Hyalangium gracile: one gene and its partners. Each later gene encodes a partner of the first gene's protein in a complex. Links are inferred from orthologs where the notes say so. Each region holds a gene or a part of one and is shown in the gene's direction. Other genes may lie near its edges. The genes, in order: KY572_RS15140, KY572_RS34415 and KY572_RS34465.

The links.
Region 2: the proteins of KY572_RS15140 (region 1) and KY572_RS34415 are in contact, whole or in part, in a cryo-EM structure (PDB 7NYH), measured with the Escherichia coli proteins. The link is inferred for Hyalangium gracile from one-to-one orthologs.
Region 3: the proteins of KY572_RS15140 (region 1) and KY572_RS34465 are in contact, whole or in part, in a cryo-EM structure (PDB 7NYH), measured with the Escherichia coli proteins. The link is inferred for Hyalangium gracile from one-to-one orthologs.

The regions. Positions count from the first base shown.
Region 1 is NZ_JAHXBG010000006.1:531,105-536,591, reverse strand. What follows is about bases 2,489-5,487. They hold KY572_RS15140 (NADH-quinone oxidoreductase subunit J family protein), read left to right. Parts: upstream 2,489-3,734; coding sequence 3,735-4,241; downstream 4,242-5,487. Other genes in these bases: nuoL (NADH-quinone oxidoreductase subunit L), read left to right, coding at 4,578-5,487; nuoK (NADH-quinone oxidoreductase subunit NuoK), read left to right, coding at 4,245-4,547; nuoF (NADH-quinone oxidoreductase subunit NuoF), read left to right, coding at 2,489-3,738. In the rest of the region: KY572_RS15160 (serine/threonine-protein kinase), read right to left, coding at 1-1,004; KY572_RS15155 (response regulator), read right to left, coding at 1,097-1,549; KY572_RS15150 (NADH-quinone oxidoreductase subunit NuoE family protein), read left to right, coding at 1,886-2,374; more of nuoF, read left to right, coding at 2,404-2,488. UniProt on the Escherichia coli protein: NDH-1 shuttles electrons from NADH, via FMN and iron-sulfur (Fe-S) centers, to quinones in the respiratory chain. The immediate electron acceptor for the enzyme in this species is believed to be ubiquinone.
Region 2 is NZ_JAHXBG010000022.1:32,247-37,756, reverse strand. What follows is about bases 797-3,795. They hold KY572_RS34415 (complex I subunit 1/NuoH family protein), read left to right. Parts: upstream 797-1,547; coding sequence 1,548-3,044; downstream 3,045-3,795. Other genes in these bases: KY572_RS34410 (NuoI/complex I 23 kDa subunit family protein), read left to right, coding at 3,081-3,795; KY572_RS34420 (2Fe-2S iron-sulfur cluster-binding protein), read left to right, coding at 797-1,547. Outside these bases: more of KY572_RS34420, read left to right, coding at 1-796; more of KY572_RS34410, read left to right, coding at 3,796-3,809; KY572_RS34405 ((2Fe-2S) ferredoxin domain-containing protein), read left to right, coding at 3,978-4,334; KY572_RS34400 (hypothetical protein), read right to left, coding at 4,457-4,714; rnk (nucleoside diphosphate kinase regulator), read right to left, coding at 4,744-5,163. UniProt on the Escherichia coli protein: NDH-1 shuttles electrons from NADH, via FMN and iron-sulfur (Fe-S) centers, to quinones in the respiratory chain. The immediate electron acceptor for the enzyme in this species is believed to be ubiquinone.
Region 3 is NZ_JAHXBG010000022.1:43,776-49,091, reverse strand. The notes cover bases 1,756-4,560. They hold KY572_RS34465 (NADH-quinone oxidoreductase subunit A), read left to right. Parts: upstream 1,756-2,876; coding sequence 2,877-3,245; downstream 3,246-4,560. Other genes in these bases: KY572_RS34455 (response regulator), read left to right, coding at 4,035-4,544; KY572_RS34460 (NADH-quinone oxidoreductase subunit B), read left to right, coding at 3,252-3,818; KY572_RS34470 (methyl-accepting chemotaxis protein), read right to left, coding at 1,756-2,631. In the rest of the region: KY572_RS34480 (ATPase domain-containing protein), read left to right, coding at 1-686; KY572_RS34475 (response regulator transcription factor), read left to right, coding at 683-1,060; more of KY572_RS34470, read right to left, coding at 1,072-1,755; KY572_RS34450 (PaaI family thioesterase), read right to left, coding at 4,563-5,033; KY572_RS34445 (sulfatase-like hydrolase/transferase), read right to left, coding at 5,060-5,316. UniProt on the Escherichia coli protein: NDH-1 shuttles electrons from NADH, via FMN and iron-sulfur (Fe-S) centers, to quinones in the respiratory chain. The immediate electron acceptor for the enzyme in this species is believed to be ubiquinone.

The DNA.
Region 1 (5,487 bases):
CGCAGGCCGTACGCCAGCTGCAGGAAGCACCGCAGCGCCACCGGCACCGGCACGCCCTTGCCTCCACCCGCCTCCAGCTTCTCCTTCAGGCTGCCGCGCAGCAGCTCCACCACGAAGTACGGCCGCGGCGTGTCCACGTTCTGATCGACGATCTGCGCGATCGCCGGGTGACGCACCTGCGCCTGCGCGCACAGCTCCTTCTTCAGCCGCTTGAGCACCTCGCCCCGCTGCAGGAAGGAGAAGTAGCCGAAGATGTCCTTCAGCTCCTTGATGCAGATGTCCAACCCCAGCGCGTTGAACCGCCCCTTGAACACCGTGCCGAGCGGCCCGCTGCCGATGGGATCGAACTTCTGGTAGCGCAGATCCAGCTCGGTCCCCTTCGGGGCGGCGACCGGCGCGGCGGACGGAGTGGAGGGAGGGGGCATGGAGGCAGGCGCAATCGGAGAGGTGATGGAAGGAAGCGGAGTGGACACGGGAGCCGCCACCGGAGGCGCGCTCACCGGCGCCACCGACGGCATCGGCGGAATCACAGGCTCCACCGTGGGCAGCGCCGTGCGCGAGGCCCGCGCCGCCGGCAGCGGAATGGGCGGCGGCGCCGACGAGCGCGCCACGTCCGACTCCTCCAGCATCAGCTCCGGCGGAGGCGGCGGCATCATCCCCAGCTCTTCCAGGCTGCCCGCCTGCGTGGCCTCGTCCTCGCCCAGAATCTGATCGGCGAAGAACTCGCCCACCTCCAGGGTGAACTTGTCCAGGAAGTCCCCGTCCACGACGCGCTCGCCCTGATCGGTGAGCTTGAGCTGCGCCTCGCGATCCATCGCGATGTAGTGGAACTTCCGCAGGAAGAAGAAATAGCTGTCGAACTCCAGTGACACGGACGGCTCGAGCGCGGCCTTCACATCGGCCAGCTTGTTCGAGCGTCCCAGGCGCCCGTTCTCCCTCAGGTTCCGAAGGATGAACAGCGCCTCGCCACTCACGGTCTCGCGGTTGACGGCGGGCTTGAGCATGGGTGCCGGCGACTTTACGTCGGCTCCGCGCCCCGCCGTCAAATTTCCAATGGAATGAAATGCCCCCCCAGGTCCACTCTGTGTCCGGGGGCCTACTTCCCGATGCGCAGGAGCTGCTTCACCGTCTCCAGCACCTCGACGAAGCGCACCGGCTTGCGCAGGAAGATGTCCACCCCCAGTTGCATGGCCCGGTCCTGCGCCTCCTTGCCCCCCGCCGAGATGGCGATGATGGGGATGGTGCGCAGCTTCTCCTCCTCGCGGATGCGCTCCACCAGGGCGAAGCCGTCCATCACCGGCATGTACAGGTCCGTCATCACCAGGCTGAAGCGCTGCTCGTGCAGCAGGGCCAGCGCGTGGTGCCCGTCCGGCGCGAAGTGGACTTCCAGAGGCACCTTGCCCGCCAGCTCCCCGCTCGCCAGCTTCTTCAGGACGTAGGCGTACATCTCGATGATGTGCGGGTTGTCCTCGACGATGAGCACACGGTAGCCCTCGGGATTGATTCCCGCCGGGAGCTGCCCGTCGCTGTGAGGTCCCGCCGCACTCAAGAGGTCACCCTAATTCGTCGGTCCTGCTCGGCCTGTCGCGCGGGCCCATCCCCCCGAGTCTCCGGCCCGCCGGCCTCGGCCGGACGCTGAACTCTCCGACTTCTACCGGATCCGGGAGCCTCGGAAAAGAAAGTGCCAAACCGCTTCGTCCAGACGCCGAACGCTCGCCCGGGGCACGTGCGCCGCCCCCCGCTGATCGCGGCACCCGGACCGGCCGTGCGTGCGGGCCCATAACAAGGGCTTGAATTCCCTCGGCAATTCGCTGATGGGCGCGTCGAGGAACTTCGAGGGTTTATGTTGACAACGCAGCCATCTGGGCAATACGAAGCGCCCGCCATGGCGGAGCCCCTGTTCACCCCTGAAGAGCAGAAGAAGTTCGACGCGGGGATCGCGGAAATCCTCTCCCACTACCCGCCCGATCGGAAGAGCGCCGGGATGCTGCCCGCGCTGCGGCTGCTCCAGGATCTCAAGGGCTGGCTGCCTCCCGAGGGCATGCGGCTCGTCGCCAAGCATCTCGAGGTGACGCCCGAGCGAGCCTACGAGGTGGCCAGCTTCTACGTGATGTACCACCTGAAGAAGCCGGGTAAGTACGTCATCGACGTCTGCACCAACCTCTCCTGTGCCCTGTGGGGCGCGGAGAAGATGCTCGCCTACCTGGAAGACAGGCTCGGGCTGACGGCAGGCGAGTCCAACGAGAAGTTCACCCTGCGGGAGACCGAGTGCCTGGCCTCGTGCGGCACCGCCCCCTGCCTGCAGGTCAATGAAGAGCATCACGAGAGCCTGACGAAGGCGAAGCTGGACGAGTTGTTGGCGAAGCTCACCTGATCGGCCTCCTTTCAAGGAACTGACCGCACATGGCGACAACGGCCTTTGAACCGATCATCTCCGGCGCCTGGGGGCAGCCGAAGTCCTGGACGCTGGACCACTACCGCAAGCGCGGGGGCTACGAGGCGCTGAAGAAGGCGCTGGAGATGCAGCCCGCCGCCATCATCGACGAGGTGAAGAAGTCCAACCTGCGCGGGCGCGGCGGCGCGGGCTTCCCCACCGGCCTGAAGTGGAGCTTCGTCCCCAAGGACAGCCCCAAGCCCAAGTACCTGGCCGTCAACGCGGACGAGTCCGAGCCGGGCACCTTCAAGGACCGGTACATCCTCGAGCTGGATCCGCACATGATGCTCGAGGGCATCGCCATCGCGTCCTACGCGCTGGGCGTGCACACCTGCTACGTGTACATCCGCGGTGAGTTCAAGTTCCCCGCCGAGCGCACGCAGGCCGCCATCGACGAGGCGTACAAGGCCGGCATCTTCGGCAAGACGGTGCTGGGCAAGGACTTCCAGCTCGACTGCTACGTGGTGCGCGGCGCGGGCGCGTACATCTGCGGCGAGGAGACGGCGCTGCTCGAGAGCCTGGAGGGCAAGAAGGGCTGGCCCCGGCTCAAGCCGCCCTTCCCCGCCGTGGTGGGCCTGTTCGGCAGCCCCACGGTGGTGAACAACGTGGAGACGCTGGCCAGCGTGCCGCACGTCTTCTCTCGGGGCTCGGACTGGTACGCCAAGCTGGGCACCGACAAGTCCGGCGGCACCCGCCTCGTCTGCCTGTCCGGCACGGTGAACCGGCCCGGCGTCTACGAGGTGGACATGGGCACCACCATCACCCAGCTCATCTTCGACGACAAGTACGGGCGGGGCATGCCGGCCGGCCGCAAGGTGAAGGCCGTCATCCCCGGCGGCTCCTCGGCGCCGGTGCTGGGCGCGGACGAGCTGGACGTGGCGCTCGAGTTCGAGGCCCTCAAGGTGAAGCAGACGATGGCCGGCTCCGGCGGCGTCATCGTCATGGACGACAGCTCCTGCATGGTGCGCTGCCTGTGGCGCGTGGCGCGCTTCTACGCCGAGGAGTCCTGCGGCCAGTGCACCCCGTGCCGCGAGGGCACCCCGTGGCAGACGCGGCTGCTGCGCAAGATCGAAGAGGGCCGCGGCGAGCCGTCGGATTTGGAGCTGCTCAGCAACGTGGCCTCGTCCATCGCGCCGTACCCGCCGATCGGCCTGGGCAACACCATCTGCGCGCTGGGTGACGCGGCGGCGCTGCCCACGCACTCCTTCCTGATGCGGTACCGCGCCGAGTTCGAGGCGCACATCCACGAGAAGCGCTGCCCGTTCGGCGACAAGCCCTGGGGTGCGTTCGGAGACTGGTCTTGAACATCGAACAGGTCCTCTTCGGAGCCTTCGCGGTGCTGACGCTGCTGTCGGCCTCGCTGGTCATCTTCGCCAAGAGCCCCATCAGCTCGGCCATGGCGCTGGTGTCCACGTTCTTCTTCCTGGCCGGCATCTACGTGCTGCTGTGGGCGCACACGGTGGCGGCGCTCCAGGTGCTCGTGTACGCGGGCGCCATCATGGTGCTCTTCCTCTTCGTCATCATGCTGCTCAACCTGGGAGAGGAAGCCGCCGGGCCGCGGCTGACGTTCTCGCGCATCCTCGGGGGCGGGGCGGCCATCGGGCTCTTCGTGGTGCTGGCGCTGGCCATCGCCCGGGTGCCCAACCGGGTGCAGAGCCTGAGCCTGGCTCAGCAGCAGACCTTCGGCACGCTGCGGGCGATTGGCGAGTCCATCTTCACCACGTGGCTCCTGCCCTTCGAGGCGGTGAGCCTGCTGCTGCTGGTCGCGATGGTGGGCGCCGTGGTCGTCGCCAAGTCGAGGATCTGAGCCATGGTTCCCATCTCCTACTACCTGTTCCTCGCCGCCGCGCTCTTCTGCCTGGGCATGTTCGGCGTGCTGGTGCGCCGCAACGCCCTGGTGGTGTTCATGTGCGTGGAGCTGATGCTCAACGCGGCGAACCTCACGTTCCTCGCCTTCGCGCGCATGCGCGGTGACACCATCGGCCACGTGTCGGCCTTCTTCGTCATCGCCGTGGCGGCGGCCGAGGCCTCCATCGGCCTGGCCATCGTCATCGCCGTGTTCCGCAGCCGAGGCAGCGTCAACATCGAAGACATCAAGACGATGAAGCACTGACGCGGTCCCCCGCCCTTCCAGAGCCTCCGCATGGACCTCCAAGCCCTCTTCAAGACCGCGCCCATCGCCCCCGAAGTCATCTCCCAGTCGCTGTGGATGATCATCGCGCTGCCGCTGCTGGGCGCGTTCGTCTGCGGCGTGTTCGGCCGGATGCTGGGCCGCGCCAACGTGCACCTGGTGGCCTGCGCCGCCGTGGCGGGCTCCTTCGTGCTGTCGGTGATGGCCTTCTGGGCCACCAGCGCCACGGACGCCAGCAACGCCCCGCTGGCCATCATCCAGAACACCTTCGGCGGCGCTCAGTCGCGCTACGTGCTGTGGAATGACCTGGGCACGTGGTTCAGCGCGGGTGACTTCCGGGTGAACTTCGGCCTGCTGGTGGACCACCTGTCCGGCACGCTGCTGCTGGTCATCACCGGCGTGGGCTTCCTCATCCACCTGTACTCCACCAGCTACATGGAGCACGACGACGGGTACTGGCGCTACTTCGCGTACCTCAACCTGTTCGTCGCGATGATGCTGACGCTGGTGATGGGCGACAACCTCGTCCTGCTCTTCGTGGGCTGGGAAGGGGTGGGCATGGCCAGCTACCTGCTCATCGGCTTCTGGTACACGGACGCGGCCAAGGCGTGGGCGGGCCGCAAGGCGTTCATCACCAACCGCATCGGCGACTTCGCCTTCCTCATCGGCTCGTTCCTCATCGTGCTGATGGTGGGGGCCTTCGTGAAGCAGGCCAATGACGCGGACCTGCAGCCGGTGGGCAGCTCCATCCCGCGGTACACCGCCGGCCTGGAACAGCGCGGTCCGCTCACCTTCCACGGCCTGGAGACGATGGCGCGCTCGCTGCCGGACGCCAACGGCGTGGTGAAGCTGGACACGCCCATCAGCTCCGGCCCGCTGGAGGGGCGCACCTACGGCGGCATGCTGACGGTGGCCCTGCTGC
Region 2 (5,510 bases), on another replicon or contig:
TCTCGATCGCGGCCAACTGCCGCATCTGTCTCATCGAGGCCTCCAACGCGCCCAAGCTGGTGCCCGCCTGCCAGACGCCGCTCGCCGAGGGCCAGGTCATCAAGACCACCACGCCCAAGGTGAAGGAGCAGCAGCGCGCGGTGATGGAGTTCCTGCTGCTGAACCACCCGGTGGACTGCTCCATCTGCGACCAGGCCGGTGAGTGCAAGCTGCAGGACTACTACATGAAGTACGACTACCGCCCCTCGCGGCTCGAGGGCGGTAAGGCGCTGAAGAACAAGCGCAAGGTGCTCGGGCCCCACGTGGTGCTGGATCAGGAGCGCTGCATCATCTGCACCCGGTGCGTGCGCTTCATGAACGAGATCCCCAAGGAGCCGCAGCTGGGCGTGTTCGGCCGCGGCAGCCACGAGCGCATCGACGTCTTCCCGGGCAACGAGCTCAACAGCAACTACTCGCTCAACACCGTGGACGTGTGCCCGGTGGGCGCGCTGCTCAGCCGGGACTTCCGCTTCCGCGCCCGCGCGTGGTTCCTGTCCGCCACCCCGTCGGTGTGCACCGGCTGCTCGCGCGGCTGCAACATCTACGCGGACTGGATGTCCCAGGACACCTACCGCTACCGCCCGCGCGAGAACGAGCAGATCAACAAGAGCTGGATGTGCGATCAGGGCCGGCTCTCGTACAAGTACCTGAACCTGAACCGCGTGCTGAGCGCCTCGGTGGGCCGGCGCGCCACGCAGGCGGCCAACACCGCCCGTCCGGAGCTCTCCCGCGTGGAGGCCGCCAAGGCCGCCGCCCAGGCGCTCAAGCCGCTGGTGGGCAGCGCGCAGCTGGCGGTGCTGGCCTCGCCGGTGTGCTCCAACGAGGACCTGCTGGCGGGCCTGTCGTTCGCCAAGGGCACCCTGGGCGTGAAGGAAGTGTACGTGGGCGGCCGGGCTCCGGGCGCCGCGGACCACTACCTGATGACGGCGGACAAGAACCCCAACCGCAAGGGCCTGGAGCTCATCGCCAAGGGGCTGGGCCTGACGCTCAAGTCCTTCGAGGAGCTGGCGCCCGCGCTGCACTCGGGCAAGGTGAAGGCGCTGTACGCCATCGGCACCGAGGTGCCGGGCGACGCGGAGGCCTTCGCGCAGGCGGTGGCCAAGGCGGAGGTCTTCGTGGCGCAGGCGCTCAACGAGTCGCCCGTCACCGCGCAGGCCACGGTGCTGCTGCCGGCCGCGGCCCACATCGAGGACGAGGGCTCCTTCGTGCAGTTCGAGGGCATCATCCAGCGCTTCCGCAAGGCGTACCCCTCCAAGGGAGACGCGGTGCCGCACTGGCGCTGGGTGTCGGAGCTCAGCAAGGCCCTGGGTGGCGCGGCGGCGTGGAGCTCCGCGCGTGAGGTGTTCCGGGAGCTGGCCTCGCAGGTGGCCGAGCTCTCCACGTTCAACTGGGAGCAGTCTTCTCCGCCGGATCGCGAGAAGCCGGGCATCAACCCCATTCCCACTGGCGCCGACGGCCGTCCCCCGGGCTACCGCGAGTTCGGTACTCCCCGCGTGCGAGGAATCTAAATGAAGCGCGTCATCACAGTCCTCTTCGCCATCGGCTTCATCATCGCCCTGCTCGCGGGCGTGGTGCTGGCCTCCTACGCCGTGGGCGGGCTCGCGGAGAAGCACGGGTTCGCCGGCGCCAGCCGCCTGACGAACATCCTCTTCCTGATGCTCGTCTTCGTGATGATCATCGCCACGCTGCTCACGCTGGCCGAGCGCAAGTGGAGCGCGCTGATGCAGGATCGCATCGGCCCCAACCGCGCGCGCATCGCCCTGCCGGGCCTGAAGAACCGCTCGCTGGCGGGCCTGCCCTTCGTGGCGGCGGACTCCTTGAAGATGCTGACCAAGGAGGCCTTCCACCCGGAGAACGCCAACAAGTTCCTCTTCAACCTGGGCCCCATGCTGGCCTTCGCGCCGGTGTTCGCCCTGTTCGCCATCGTGCCGGCGGGCCCGAGCGTCACGCTGTGGGGCGCCAACGTGGACATGGTGGTGGCCACCCCGGACTTCGGCCTGCTCTACCTGTTCGCCATCGCCTCGCTGGCGGTGTACGGCACGGCGCTGGCGGGCTGGGCCTCCAACAACAAGTTCGCCCTGCTGGGCGGCGTGCGCGCCTCCTCGCAGATGATCTCCTACGAGGTGGCGCTGGGCCTGTCGCTGGTGGGCATCATGCTGGCGTTCTCCTCGGTGCAGCTGCCGGCCATCGTCGGCAACCTGGCGGCGGAGACGGGCGGCGAGTCCTCCGGCCAGGCGCGCTACCTGTGGCAGTGGACGGGCGGCGCCGCGGGCCAGGGCTTCGACTTCGGCCTGCCGGCCTGGGGCATCTTCCTGCAGCCGCTGGGCTTCATCCTCTTCTTCGCCGCGGCCTTCGCGGAGACCAAGCGCGCCCCGTTCGACGTGCCCGAGGGCGAGTCCGAGATCATCGGCTACTTCGTGGAGTACTCGGGCATGCAGTTCGGCCTCTTCATGATCTCCGAGTTCGTGGAGGTGGTGGTGCTCTCGGGCGTCACCGCGGCGCTCTTCTTCGGCGGCTACCACCTGCCCTTCGGCGGCGAGTGGGTGGCCAGCCAGCTCAAGGACTACCCGCTGGTGTACGCCACGCTGCTGGGCACCTTCTTCTGGATCAAGGTCCTGGTGCTCTGCTTCATCCAGCTGCTCATCCGCTGGACGTTCCCGCGCTTCCGCTACGACCAGATCCAGACGCTGGGCTGGAAGATGCTGCTGCCCGTGGGACTGGTGAACGTGTTCGTCAGCGGCGCGCTGGTGCTGTGGGATCCGACGCTGCGCTCGTTGGCGCTGTTCGGCATCCTGGAGATCGGCATCCTGGTGGCGCTCACGCTCTCTCGGAAGGAGAGCGGAGAGACGACCCACGGCCACGGGGACGGGCACGGGGCGCTGGGGCATGGACATGATCCCCACGGGCTGCCCGGCGCCGCGCACGGTCACGCGCTGCCCCACGGCCACGCGGCTTCTCACGCGGGCGGGCACGCGCCGGCGGCGCACGCGGGCTCCACGCATTAGGCATCAGTCTTTCGAGGAAGCGAGACAAGGACGGCCATGGCCTACAAGGCGACCCAAGATCCCCGCACGGATGTCCGCGAGCGGGCCTACCTCCCGGAGCTTCTCAAGGGCCTGGGCATCACCGCGCGTCACTTCTTCCGGAACCTCTTCGGAACGCGGGACACGAACACGCAGGTGATAGACCGCAAGGGCACCAGCCTCATCACCACCGTCGAGTACCCGGAGGAGAAGATCCCCTACCCTCCGGGCTACCGAGGGCTGCACCGCCTGGTGCCTCGAGATGACGGCAAGCCGCGCTGCGTGGCCTGCTACATGTGCGCGACGATCTGCCCGGCGCAGTGCATCTACATCGAGGCGGGCGAGTACGAGCACGACGCCAAGGATGGCGAGTCGCGCGTCATCGAGAAGTTCCCGACCCAGTTCGTCATCGACGAGCTGCGGTGCATCGTCTGCGGCCTGTGCGTGGAGGCGTGCCCCAAGGACGCCATCCGCATGGACACCTACGAGCACACCAAGCCCGAGTACAACCGGCAGGGCTTCGTCTACGACATCCCCAAGCTGCTGAAGGGCCCGGCGGTGTCGCACCCGTCGGATCCGTGGAACAAGCGCGAGGGCTCGGAGCAGCCGCACCACGTGCACAAGGAGGCCCACACGCGCATCGGCGAGGGCCTGGTGCAGCTCAAGACGCCGCACTCGGTGGGCCACGGCCACGAGCCGAAGAAGCTGGGCTCCGGCGAGTCCCAGAAGTCACACCCCACCAAGTAGCAACCAGCCTGACGTGCCTCCGGCCCGCCCTCCTCCGTCCCCGGTGGAGCTGGCGGGCCGGTGCCGTTTCGGGGCTGCCCGGGTGCTCTCTCACCGAATGAGAAAGCTTGGAGGCCTACGGCAGCGCACCTTCCCCACTGGAGACAAGTCCCGTAGGTTGAAGCCTCGATGAAGCGCTACCGCCTCTCCGTGTGCAAGGGCATGGACTGCAAGGGCAATGGGTCCGATGCCGTGTTCGCCGCGGCGAAGGAAGAGCTGGCGAAGCACGCGGTGGGGCCTCGCTGCGAGGCGTACCGCGGAGGCTGCTACGGCTTCTGCCACATGGGTCCCAACGTGGTGATCCGCGAGGACACGGGCCGCAAGCGCGATCCGCTCTCGCCCGAGGACTACCAGCTGATGGGCTGGCCGGGCGAGGTCTACTACTCGCGCATGACGCCGGAGAAGATGCGCCGCGTGGTGGCCGAGCACATCGCGCAGGACAAGCCCGTGCGCGAGTTCTTCGGCGATCCGGACGAGCAGGAGTAGGCCACACCTTCGGGGAGCCCCCTGTCCCGAGCGCGGTTTCCGAACTGGTATGACAAGCAGACAGGTTCGGGAACGACGCGCCCGACGGGCTCCCTCTCCGGCGGCTTCGGAGCGCCGTCGGCTCAGCACTCCTTGGAGGGAGGCTCCAGCTCCTCGCCGAGCGTCCGCCGCAGCGCCTGCGCGAGTCGCCGCATCGCGAACCCCTCGAAGTCATCCACCGGGTCGATGCTCGCGGGGAACACCTCGAGGAGGCTGTCGAGCATGGCCTGCACCCGGCGCAGGCGCTCCTCCGCCCCGGCCGCGCCGCCTGCCTCGTTCTCTGGCGCCTCTTCGAGCAGGAAGGCGGCGTGGATGACGTTCTGCCATCGGTCCTGGCGCATGTCGTTCACTCCTGGGCGCGAGGCCCGGGCTACAGGTGGAAGTGGCCAGCGGCCTCGGGCTGATAGGGCACCGCGACGATGCGCAGGTGGCGGGTGCGCCCGCCGGGCACGGGCCACTCGATGGCCTGGCCCTCGGAGAGTCCGATGAGCGCGCTCCCAATCGGCGCCAGCACGGAGATGCGTCCCTCATCGCTGCTCGCATCCTGCGGGTAGCAGAGCGTGACCTGCCGCCGCTGGCCCGTCTCCACGTCCTCGTAGATGACGGTGCTGTTCATCGTCACCACCCCCGGTGGGACATCATGCGAGCTGCGCACCTCGGCCCTGGCCAGCTCCTGCTCCAGCATCTCGGCCAGCTCCGCGTTCCGCCCGGCGCCATGCACCTCGATCACTCGCTGCAGGCGGTCGAGGTCTGTCTCCGTCACGATGATGCGGCGCTCCTGGGTCGTCATGGGGTGCTCCTCCTGTGCAGAGGGGCCGCGTCGCGGCCCGGGTTCAGTCGAGGTGAGGTGGAACGGGGCCACGGCCCGCCCCGTGGGGCACGGCCGAAGACAGCCTCCCGCTTCCTCCTTCGGAGACGCGCGGGAGTCCCGGAAACGCCGCTCGCCGAGACCTGGAAGTCAGCGACGGGCGGCGTGGAGCCCAAGCCAAGCCGTGGCCTGACTGTGGGCGAACAGCACCCGGCGCACCGCCGCCCCGTGCGTCCACGACTTCATCGGCACTGGGTACGAGGGCTTCACGGGCTCAATCACCTGGACACGTGTGCGTGGCACACATCGCGGATGATAACAGCGCGATC
Region 3 (5,316 bases), on another replicon or contig:
CCCGCGAGGGACAGCCCGGCGTCTACTTCGGCTTCTACGAGACGCCTCCCCGGCTGCTGGAGAAGGCCGCCGGCGTGGGGATGAAGGACCTCAAGAAGTACGTGGACAAGGGCCTCATCGAGATCCAGTGGCAGCCCCCGCTGGAGCACAACATGGACTCGCTCGCCGAGCGGCTGCTGGAGCGCATCCAGGAGCGGAACGTGAAGCGGCTGCGGCTCTTCATCGACGGGGTGTCCGGCTTCCGCTCCGCCGCCGTGTACCCGGACCGGATCGGCCGCTTCTTCTCCGCCCTCTCGCACCAACTGCGCATGCTGGACTCCACCACCATCTACTCCGAGGAGACGCCCCTGCTCAGCTCCGGGGTGGACGCCCCGCTGCCGGAGGCCGCGGCGTACGTGGAGAACATCATCCTCATGCGCTACGTGGAGCTGCGCTCGCAGCTGTACCGGCTCATCTCCATCATGAAGATGCGCGAGAGCCAGTACGACAGCGGCATCCGCGAGTTCGCCATCACCGACGAGGGCATCAACGTCGCCGACACGTTCGAGAGCGCCGAGGCCATCCTCACCGGCCACGCCCGGCTGCGCGAGGGCGCCCGCGCGGAGGATGTCGCGCCGCCCATGGGTTCGGACGGGGCGAAGAAGAAGTCCAAGCGGCGGGGCCTGCTGCGGCGGAGGAAGTCATGAAGACCATCCTCATCGTCGACGACGAGCTGGACATCGTGGAGGCGGTGAAGGCCATCCTCGAGGAGGAGCGCTACAAGGTCCTCACCTGCGGCAACGGCCGCGAGGCGCTCAAGTGCCTCATGGAGACCCGGCCGGACCTGGCCATCGTGGACATCATGATGCCGGTGATGAACGGCTACGAGACGATCAAGGCCATCCGCCAGAAGAGCGAGTTCGAGAAGCTCCCCATCCTCATCATGAGCGCCATCGCCCCCACGGTGAAGGCCAGGGACTACTCGTGGGCGGGCTTCCTCAAGAAGCCCTTCTCCCTCAAGGAGCTGCTCTCCCACGTGCACACGCTGGCCCCCAAGGATCCGGATCAGGAGTCCGCGTAGGCCAGGGGCGCTCAGTCGCGCGCCACCTTGAAGCGGCTGGTGACGGCGGTGAGCCCCTCGGCCACCGCCTGCAGATCCTGGGCGATGCGCGTGGTGCGGCCGGTGGCGTCCACGCCCTGCTTCACCAGCTCGGCCACGTTGCGCGCGCCCTGCACGGCCTGCTCGCTGGACTGGCGCTGCTGGCGCGTGGCGATGGTGATCTGCCGCGCCGCCTCGCTGGTGCCGCGCGCCAGCTCGACGATGCGCTCGAACACGGACGAGGCCTGCTCGGCCACCTCCACGCCGCGATCCGAGGTGGCCATGCCCACGCGCGCCTTGGTGGCGGCCTCCTCGCCCGAGTCCTGCACCTTCTCGACGATGCGGGCGATGTCCCGCGCCGAGCCCGACACGTTCTCGGCCAGCTTGCGCATCTCCGCGGCCACCAGCGAGAAGCCCCGCCCCACCTCGCCCGCCTTGGTGCCCTCGAGCGCCGCGTTGAGCGCCAGCAGGTCCGAGCGCTCCGCCACCTGGTTGATGACCTGGGCGATCTTCGACACCTGCTGCAGGTCCTGGTTCAGCCCGACGATGGCGTCCGCCACGCCCTTGGACTCGATGCGGATGTCGTTGATGCCGGCCACCACCTGCGCCACCACGGCCATCGCCTCGGCCACCGCCTCGTGCGTGCGGCGGGCGGAGGACTCCACCACCTCGGTGGAGCTGGAGATCTGCTCGGCGGTGCGGCTCAGCTCCTCGAAGGTGGCGGCGATCTGCTGCGCGTACGCCGCCTGCTGGCTGATGACGTGCTCCTGGTCCGCGGAGGCCCCCGTCAGCCCACGCGAGGCGCTGGAGAGCTGCTCGGTGCGCGACACCAGCTCCGCCACCGTGCCGCGCAGCGTGCCCAGCATCTCGCTGAAGCTCTGCGCCATCATCTTCACCTCGCCGGCCGCCTGGGTGACGTCCAGCTCGCTGCGGGACACGTCCCCCTTGGCCACGTCCTGCGCCGCTCGCGTCATCCGCGACACGGGCTCGGTGATGGCCCGGCCGATGAAGAAGGCCAGCACCAGGCCCACCAGCGCCGCGCCCGCGAAGACGAGCGCCCCCGGCGCCATGAAGGCTTGGACGTCTTGCCCCACGACGGAGGAGTTCAGGCCCATCACGTAGCTGCGCCCATTGGCCAGCGCGCAGCGCACCACGAGGACGTCCTTGTCCTCGTCCTTGTCCTTGATGAGCGCGTCCGCGCACCCCTCGGAGGCCCGGCTCGAGCTCAGCCCCGACGGCAGGGCGGCGCCGTGCTGGATGAGCGGGCTGCCGTTGGGCTCGAGCACCGCCTGGCTCACCACGTTGCCGCCCTTGTCCACCAGGGCGAACAGGTGCCTGAAGCGCTCCTGGCGCTCGGCCTCGGGCCCCTCGAGGATGGACGCCGTCTGCTCCTGGGCGAGCAGCCCCACGGCCTTGGCGCGCTCCCTCAACCGGTTCAGCCCGATCTCCCCCTGCTGCTTCGGGAAGTAGAAGCTGCTGAGGGCGGAAATGACGAGGGAGGGCACCAGCACCGCCAGCGCGACCTGCCACCGAAGACTGAGCCGACCCCACATGCCTTCTTCTCCCGGTACCTCGAGCGAAACGGATGCGACGGTAGGCCCCACGGGCGCAGAGCGTCAAACCCACAGTGCGCGCCCGGTCGCACTCTCTGCCGCCCGTCCGGGCACCGGCCGGGCAGCGCGGCGGAAGGGGCCGCGCGCGGGCTGGCTTTTCACTGTCATCTCAACGGTTTAGGCCTCGGCGAGGACGGACTTTCTCTTTGACAGCGCGCGGCGGGTCTTCCTATGGTCCGCCGCCGATGAGCACTCCCCTCGCTCCCTATCTGCCAATGGCCGTGGTGCTGCTGCTGTCGGGCATCCTGGCGCTGATCATCCCCACGCTCGCGGGCCTGCTCGGTCCCCGTCGGCCCAGCGCCGTGAAGTCGGCCACCTTCGAGGCCGGCTCCGAGTCGAGCGGTCTGGCGCGCCAGCGCTTCGCGGTGAAGTTCTACGTGGTGGCGCTGCTGTTCATCGTGTTCGACGTGGAAGCCGTGTTCCTGTACCCCTGGGCGGTGAACTTCCAGGCGCTCGGCTGGTTCGGCTACGCCGAGATGGTGGTTTTCGCGGCGACGCTGGTGGTGGGCCTTATCTACGTATGGAAGAAGGGCGCTCTCGAGTGGGAGCACTGAGGACACATGGCTTCTGAGATCGACAACGCTCCAGTCATTGCCACCCGCCGCGACGAGGCCATGGGCTTCTTCCAGCGGATGGTCTCCAAGGGCCTGGGGTGGGCCCGCAAGTACTCGCTGTTCACCTATCCGTTCGCCACCGCGTGCTGCGGCATGGAGTTCATGTCCGTGGCCGCCAGCCGCTACGACATCGCCCGCTTCGGCGCGGAGTTCCCCCGCTTCTCGCCCCGCCAGGCGGACATGCTCATGGTGGTGGGCACCATCAACCTGAAGCAGGCCCCCATCCTCAAGCGCGTGTACGAGCAGATGACCGAGCCCAAGTGGGTGGTCGCCTTCGGCGTGTGCGCCTCCTCCGGCGGCTTCTACGACAACTACGCGGTGCTCCAGGGCATCGACCGCATCATCCCGGTGGACGTCTACATCCCCGGCTGCCCGCCGCGCCCCGAGCAGGTGCTCGACGGCCTCATGCTGCTGCAGGACAAGATCGGCCGGCAGGTGCACCGCATCGCCGACAAGGGCGAGCCCAACCCCACCGCGGCCCAGCACAACCTGCTGGCCTCCATGAACAAGTAGCGCACATCTCCCGATACCGGGTGAGCCCAGGGCCCCGCGTACCTCCCCCATCGGAGGTGCCGGGGCCTTCGGTTTTTTACGGCCAGGAGCACCTGCCCCTTCGGCTCCGCCTCAATGTGGCCACTGCTGCACATTAGGAGTCTCCCTTATATTATAGAAATAATTTTCCAGTTCCCATGTCATGGGGGGGCCCCGACTTCCGGCCCAGGAGTCGACATGAGCAGCTCCGAGAGCACGAGACGCATTCTCGTCATTGATGACTCCGAAGCGATCCATCGGGACTTCCGGCGGATTCTCTGTCCACCGCGGCTCGACCGGAGCGCCGATCTCGATCTCATGGAAGAGGTGCTCTTCGGCGCGGCGCAGGCCATCAGCACTCCCGTCAGTCCGATGTTCGAGCTGGACTCGGCCTTCCAGGGCCAGGAGGCCATCGCCAAGGTGCAGCACGCCATGAACACGGGCCGCCCCTACTCGATGGTGTTCCTGGACTACCGGATGCCTCCCGGGTGGAACGGCATCCAGACGCTGCGACACCTGCGGAAGATCGCGCCCGAGCTCCGGGTGGTGCTCTGCTCCGCCTACTCCGACTACTCGTGGGAGGAAGTGCTCCAGGAGTTCGGGGACCTGCCGCAGCTGCGAGAGCTGCGCAAGCCGTTCAACGGCCATGAGCTACGCCGGCTGGCGCAGACCCTCACCCCCGACATGGCGCCCGCTCCGGCGGCCTGAGCGAGCCGTCGCGCCGGGCTACCAGCGGTGGTAGGCGGGGTGGCCCGGCTTCACGGCCACGAAGGTGCCCCGGCACAGGGCGGTCACCTTGCCGCCCGCCGTGAGCTTGCCTTCGATGACGGCCCGGTCCTCCTTCAGCTCCACGGGCCGGGCCTCCAGGCGCACCAGGCCCATGGGCGTGGGGCGCTTGAGCTGGATGCTGTAGTCGGCCGTCACCGTGCACGGCGGCGACTCCTGGCCGCTCTGCTTCATCAGGTGGTAGGCCGCCGTCCAGTTGCAGTGACAGTCCAGCAGCGAGCCGATGATTCCCCCGTTGAGCACTCCGGGGACGGCCTGGTGGTGCTCGGCGGGCGTCCACTCGGCGACCACGAGCTCTCCCTCCAGCAGGCTGCGGATGCGCAGGCCCTTCTCGTTGGCGGGGCCGCAGCCGAAGCAGGCGTTGTGGGGGGCGTAGCGCTCTTGAAGGCTCTGGGTGTTCGTCGTCGACATGGCGCCGCACCCTACTCCAGCCGGTGTCAGGGGGCGCGCGTCAGCACAGCGTCCAGCCAGGAAGACAACACGGCGGTCTGCTCGCACTCGCCGGAGCAGGCGCGCTGGACAGTGCCATCGGCCCGGGGGCGATCCACCAGCCACCGCTGCCCGTCGAAGGCGCCGCGATCCTTCTCGCGCACCATGGCCTCGTGCGCGGCGCCCTCCACCTCCACCACGCCATCCGGGCGGATGCGGTAGGTGTCGAAGCTCCGAGGGGCGCCCGGCCAGTGGCCCGCATCGA